DNA from 2 places in the Streptomyces sp. NPDC006335 genome. Region 1 is predicted to be linked to the other one. Evidence: predicted binding sites of a transcription regulator. Region 1 holds the regulator's gene; the other holds the start of a gene.
What was found. Region 1 encodes HrcA, which represses chaperone genes, less so after heat shock. Its sites were predicted from a motif close to TTNGCACTCNGNNNNNCNGAGTGCNAA; they were not measured.
Positions count from the first base shown of each region.

Region 1 (3,411 bases):
GTCACCACCCGGCCCTCCAGGAGGAAGCCGCGCGGCTCCAGCGGGAACACCCGGTGCTTGCCGAAGCGGTCCTCCAGGGTCACCGTGCCCGCCTCGCAGCGGATCACCGCGCCGCAGAAGCCGGTGCCGGGCTCCTCGACCACCAGGCCGGGCTCGGCGGGCACCTCGGGCACCGGCTTCGGCTTCTTCCACGGAGGGGTCAGGTCGGCGGAGTACTGGCGCATTCGGATGACGATAGGAGAACCACGCGGGGGATCACTACGACACGCCGAAGCGGGCAGCCAGCGCGTCCCGCTGCGCCCGCACGAAGGCCGCGTCCACCACCGCTCCGTGACCGGGCACGTACCGCGCGTCCTCGCCGCCCAGGTCGAGGAGCCGGTCCAGCGCGGCGGGCCAGTGCGCCGGTACGGCGTCCGGGCCCGCCTGCGGTTCGCCCGACTCCTCGACCAGGTCGCCGCAGAAGACGACCTCCGGGGAGCCGGGCACGAGGACGGCGAGGTCGTGGGCCGTGTGGCCGGGGCCCACGTTCGCCAGCAGGACCTGGCGGCCGCCGCCCAGGTCGAGCGTCCACTCGCCGGAGACGTGATGGCGGGGGGACACGAGGGCGTCCACGGCCTCGTCGGCCACCGACGACTCCAGACCGTTGCGCACCGCGTCCGCCCGCAGCTCCGCGCGGCCCAGCCGCCCCGCCAGCACCGTCTCCACGCCCACCGCGCCGAACACCTCCGCCCCCGCGAACGCCGCCGCACCGAAGACGTGGTCGAAGTGGGGGTGGGTGAACGCGAGATGGGTCACACGATGGCCGGCCAGTTCCTCGGCCTGCGCGCGCAGGCGAGCGCCCTCCGCGAGAGAGGAGCCCGCGTCGACCAACAGGGCCGTGTCCTCGCCGATCACCAGGCCCGCCGTACAGTCCCAGCCGGGCAGCCGGCACCGCCCCACCCCGGTCGCGACCCGCTCCCACCCGAGCTCTTCCCAAGTCACCGTCATACCGCGACGCTAGCCGTACAGGCCTCATGCCAGGACCAGCCTTGCCCAGGCAGTACCCCACCGCCGTACACTGGCTCGGGAGTGCTGGCACTCGGACGGACAGAGTGCCAGGCGAGGCGCCAAGGGAAACGACCGCTGGAGGTGTGCGCGATGCTGAGTGAACGCAGGCTTCAGGTGTTGCGCGCGATCGTCCAGGACTACGTCGGCACCGAGGAGCCGGTCGGGTCGAAGGCCCTGACCGAGCGGCACAACCTGGGAGTCTCCCCGGCGACCGTCCGCAACGACATGGCGGTCCTGGAGGAGGAGGGGTTCATCGCCCAGCCGCACACCAGTGCCGGGCGCATCCCGACCGACAAGGGCTACCGGCTGTTCGTCGACAAACTGGCGGGCGTCAAGCCGATGACCGCGCCCGAGCGGCGCGCGATCCAGAACTTCCTCGACGGCGCCGTGGACCTCGACGACGTCGTGGCGCGGACCGTGCGGCTGCTCGCGCAGCTCACCCGGCAGGTCGCCGTCGTGCAGTACCCCTCCCTGACCCGCTCGACCGTGCGGCACGTGGAGCTGCTCTCGCTCGCCCCCGCGCGCGTGATGCTCGTGCTGATCACGGACACCGGCCGGGTCGAGCAGCGCATGGTCGACTGCCCGGCCCCCTTCGGGGAGGCCTCGCTGGCCGATCTGCGGGCGCGGCTCAACAGCCGGGTCGCGGGGCGGCGGTTCGCCGATGTGCCGCGGCTCGTCGAGGACCTGCCCGAAGGCTTCGACGCCGAGGACCGGGGTACGGTCTCGACAGTGCTCTCCACTCTCCTGGAGACGCTCGTCGAGGAGAACGAGGAGCGGCTGATGATCGGCGGCACCGCCAATCTCACCCGCTTCGGACATGACTTTCCCCTCACCATCCGGCCCGTCCTGGAAGCTCTCGAGGAGCAGGTCGTGCTCCTCAAACTCCTTGGCGAGGCGGGGGATTCGGGCATGACCGTCCGTATTGGTCATGAGAACGCCTACGAGGGGCTCAACTCCACTTCGGTGGTGTCGGTCGGCTACGGTTCGGGCGGCGAGGCAGTCGCCAAGCTCGGCGTGGTCGGACCGACCCGCATGGATTACCCGGGAACGATGGGAGCGGTACGCGCAGTGGCACGGTACGTCGGACAGATCCTGGCGGAGTCGTAAGTGGCCACGGACTACTACGCCGTTCTCGGCGTGCGCCGCGACGCGTCGCAGGATGAGATCAAGAAGGCGTTCCGCCGGCTCGCGCGCGAGCTGCACCCGGACGTCAACCCGGATCCGAAGACCCAGGAGCGGTTCAAGGAGATCAACGCCGCTTACGAGGTGCTGTCGGACCCGCAGAAGAAGCAGGTCTACGACCTCGGCGGCGACCCGCTCTCGCAGGGCGGCGGCGGTGGCGCGGGCGGCTTCGGGGCCGGTGGGTTCGGGAACTTCTCGGACATCATGGACGCGTTCTTCGGTACGGCCTCGCAGCGGGGTCCGCGCTCGCGCACCCGGCGCGGCCAGGACGCGATGATCCGGCTGGAGATCGAGCTCGACGAGGCGGCCTTCGGCACGACGAAGGACATCCAGGTCGACACGGCGATCGTCTGCACCACGTGCAGTGGTGAGGGCGCGGCGCCGGGCACCTCCGCCCAGACGTGCGACATGTGCCGCGGACGCGGTGAGGTGTCGCAGGTGACCCGGTCCTTCCTGGGCCAGGTCATGACGTCCCGCCCGTGCCCGCAGTGCCAGGGCTTCGGCACCGTCGTGCCGACCCCGTGCCCGGAGTGCGCCGGCGACGGCCGGGTCCGCTCGCGCCGCACGCTGACCGTGAAGATCCCGGCCGGTGTGGACAACGGCACGCGGATCCAGCTCGCGGGCGAGGGCGAGGTCGGTCCCGGTGGCGGTCCCGCCGGTGACCTCTACGTCGAGATCCACGAACTCCCGCACTCGCAGTTCCAGCGGCGCGGCGACGACCTGCACTGCACGGTCACGCTCCCGATGACGGCGGCGTCCCTCGGCACGAAGGTGCCGCTGGAGACACTGGACGGCATGGAGGAGGTCGACATCCGTCCGGGCACCCAGTCCGGCCAGTCGATCCCGCTGCACAGCCGGGGTGTCACCCACCTGCGCGGCGGCGGCCGGGGCGACCTCATCGTCCACGTCGAGGTCCAGACCCCGACCAAGCTCGACCCGGAGCAGGAACGACTGCTCCGCGAGCTGGCCAAGCTGCGCGGCGAGGAACGGCCCACGGGGCAGTTCCAGCCGGGGCAGCAGGGGTTGTTCTCGCGGTTGAAGGACGCGTTCAACGGGCGTACCTGAGCCGGGTGAAGGTTGGATTCGGACTTGTCTGGAGGACGTGACAACATGCCGTCATGTCCTCCGCACTGACCGATCTCTTCCCTCATCCGATCGTGCAGGCCCCCATGGCGGGCGGCG
Region 1 is NZ_JBEXQX010000001.1:1,049,220-1,052,630, reverse strand. Features, by position in the region: gene ABZ098_RS04765 (DUF3097 domain-containing protein) at 1-224, opposite strand, end outside; gene ABZ098_RS04760 (MBL fold metallo-hydrolase) at 259-987, opposite strand; gene hrcA (heat-inducible transcriptional repressor HrcA) at 1,138-2,154, shown strand; gene dnaJ (molecular chaperone DnaJ) at 2,155-3,294, shown strand; gene ABZ098_RS04745 (nitronate monooxygenase) at 3,348-3,411, shown strand, end outside.

Region 2 (3,411 bases), on a different contig from region 1:
TCAGCTCGTCACCCTCCAGGTCCAGCTTCTCGAAGACCGAGGAGGCCTGGATGAGGGCCACGCCACCACCGGCGACGATGCCCTCCTCGACGGCCGCCTTCGCGTTGCGAACGGCGTCCTCGATGCGGTGCTTGCGCTCCTTGAGCTCGACCTCGGTCGCGGCACCGGCCTTGATGACGGCGACGCCACCGGCGAGCTTGGCCAGGCGCTCCTGGAGCTTCTCGCGGTCGTAGTCCGAGTCGCTGTTCTCGATCTCGGCGCGGATCTGGTTGACGCGGCCGTTGACCTGGTCCGAGGAACCGGCACCGTCGACGATGGTGGTCTCGTCCTTGGTGATGACGACCTTGCGGGCGCGGCCCAGGAGGTCCAGGGTCGCGTTCTCCAGCTTGAGGCCGACCTCCTCGGAGATGACCTCGCCGCCCGTGAGGATGGCGATGTCGCCGAGCATGGCCTTGCGGCGGTCACCGAAGCCCGGGGCCTTGACGGCGACGGACTTGAAGGTGCCGCGGATCTTGTTGACGACCAGGGTGGACAGGGCCTCGCCCTCGACGTCCTCGGCGATGATCAGCAGCGGCTTGCCCGACTGCATGACCTTCTCCAGGAGCGGGAGCAGGTCCTTGACGGAGCCGATCTTGGAGTTGGCGATGAGGATGTACGGGTCGTCGAGCGACGCCTCCATCCGCTCCATGTCGGTGGCGAAGTACGCCGAGATGTAGCCCTTGTCGAAGCGCATACCCTCGGTGAGCTCCAGCTCCAGACCGAAGGTCTGGGACTCCTCGACGGTGATGACGCCTTCCTTGCCGACCTTGTCCATCGCCTCGGCGATGAGCTCGCCGATCTGGGTGTCGGCGGCGGAGATGGAGGCCGTGGAGGCGATCTGCTCCTTGGTCTCGACATCCTTGGCCTGCTCGAGCAGGGCGGCGGAGACGGCCTCGACGGCCTTCTCGATACCGCGCTTGAGGGCCATGGGGTTGGCGCCGGCGGCTACGTTGCGCAGGCCTTCCTTGACCAGGGCCTGGGCGAGCACGGTCGCGGTGGTCGTACCGTCACCGGCGACGTCGTCCGTCTTCTTGGCGACTTCCTTGACCAGCTCGGCGCCGATCTTCTCGTACGGGTCCTCGAGCTCGATCTCCTTGGCGATGGAGACACCATCGTTGGTGATCGTGGGCGCGCCCCACTTCTTCTCGAGGACGACGTTGCGGCCCTTGGGGCCGAGCGTCACCTTGACGGCGTCCGCGAGCTGGTTCATGCCGCGCTCGAGGCCGCGCCGCGCCTCCTCGTCGAACGCGATGATCTTGGCCATGTGAAGTGGTCCCTCCAGGACTGGGGGTGATTCCTTCGGACCGCGCCCGCGCCCGCGACGGACGGCTCGCCGGCCCGTGGATCCTTGCCCCACAAGGCCTGCGGGCCTCACCGACCCGGTCCATCTTTGTCACTCTCACCTTCAGAGTGCTAACGCCAATGATTAGCACTCGGCATGGTCGAGTGCAAGCGCCTACCGAAGACCGGGCACGGGTTCGCTGTGTTCCGGGCGCCCGGACTGCGCGCCGCGGGAGGCCGGGTCGGGCTGCCGGGCGGCCACCGGCCGGTGGGGGCTGATCGCGCAGTTCCCCGCACCCCTGGGGAGGTTGCAGTCACCCAGCGCCACGATCAGGGGCCGCCGCACACACTCAGGGGCGCGGGGAACTGCGCAGAACGCCCGCCCCCACCGGACCCGCGCACGAAACCGCCCAACCACCCAAAACACATGCCGAAGGGCCCGTACCCATGACTCCCCATGGGGTACGAGCCCTTCGAAGAAGAACGAAGAACGACGCTGTTGTTACCCGGCGCGTGCTTCAGCCAGTCGCGAGACGGACCATGTCCGCCTGCGGCCCCTTCTGACCCTGCGAGATCTCGAACTCGACCCGCTGGCCCTCTTCAAGGGTGCGGTAGCCGTCCATCTGAATCGCGCTGTAGTGGACGAATACATCCGCACCACCGTCGACCGCGATGAAGCCGTACCCCTTCTCCGCGTTGAACCACTTGACGGTGCCCTGAGCCATGCCTAACTCCCCTATTACTGGCCCTTGCACGGATCCACACTTCATGGATCCGGGTCAGACCTCACCCCCCACATGGTTGGGGGCGTGCGCCGGAACGCGTCGACCGCGGCTGAATGTATCTGTCCAACTGCCGTCTGCAACAGGTCAATCGGACGAGAATTCTGGACGGAAGGGGTCCGGAATGTAGTGAGAATTCGCCCGAATTCGGGGCAAGTCGGGCCCCACAAAAGGAGCATAAGACGCAAAGAACCCACACACTTTGGCTACTTCTCGCCGCATCCGAAGTCGCAACTCATATGCGCCCGGCATGAAGGAAGCAGCGGGTTCCCCAACTGTACCGTGCTCAACCATAGAGAATTGCCCCCTCCGCTTCTCTCGCGGAGGGGGCAATCGGATGAACACTCGGTAATTTCTGTTACCGAAGGTAATGACCAGTCATATGGTCACCCGCCGGCGACCGCCGGGATGATGGAGACACCGGCCCCGTCGGGCGTAGCCGTCTCCAGCCCCTGCTCGAACCGCACATCGTCGTCGTTCACGTACACATTCACGAACCGCCGCAGCTTGCCCTGGTCGTCGAGAACGCGCGCCGCGATACCCGTGTGGTTCTTCTCCAGATCGGCGATGACCTCGGCGAGGGTCCCACCCTCGGCCTGCACCTCGGCCTGGCCGCCGGTGTAGGTGCGCAGGATGGTGGGGATACGGACGGAAACGCTCATGGTTCAAGACCTCCGGTCAGGTAAACGAACAACGACTACGCGAGGCCGGCCTCACGGAACGAATCGAGGTTGGGACGAATGGTCGCCGTCAGACCCGTACCCGCCACCGCGTCCAGCGTCTTCAGACCGTCCCCGGTGTTCAGCACGACGGTCGTCAGCGAGGGATCCAGCAGCCCGTTCTCGATCAGCTTCTTGGTGACACCCACGGTCACCCCACCGGCGGTCTCCGCGAAGATCCCCTCGGTCCGCGCCAGCAGCTTGATCGCGTCGACGACCTGCTCGTCGTTCACGTCCTCCACCGCGCCACCGGTACGCCGCGCGATGTCCAGCACGTACGGGCCGTCCGCCGGGTTGCCGATGGCCAGCGACTTGGCGATGGTGTTCGGCTTCTGGGGCCGGACCACGTCGTGGCCAGCCTTGTACGCCACCGACACCGGCGAGCACCCCTCCGCCTGCGCACCGAAGATCTTGTACGGCTTGTCCTCGACGAGCCCGAGCTTGATCAGCTCCTGGAGCCCCTTGTCGATCTTCGTGAGCTGCGAGCCGGAGGCGATCGGCACCACGAGCTGGTCGGGAAGCTTCCAGCCGAGCTGCTCGCAGATCTCGTACGCCAGGGTCTTGGACCCCTCCGCGTAGTACGGCCGCAG
Region 2 is NZ_JBEXQX010000016.1:40,874-44,284, forward strand. Features, by position in the region: gene groL (chaperonin GroEL) at 1-1,303, opposite strand, end outside; gene ABZ098_RS33860 (cold-shock protein) at 1,839-2,045, opposite strand; gene ABZ098_RS33865 (MoaD/ThiS family protein) at 2,489-2,764, opposite strand; gene thrC (threonine synthase) at 2,800-3,411, opposite strand, start outside.
Region 2: the regulator HrcA is predicted to act here: its motif matches at 1,466-1,492, upstream of groL (chaperonin GroEL).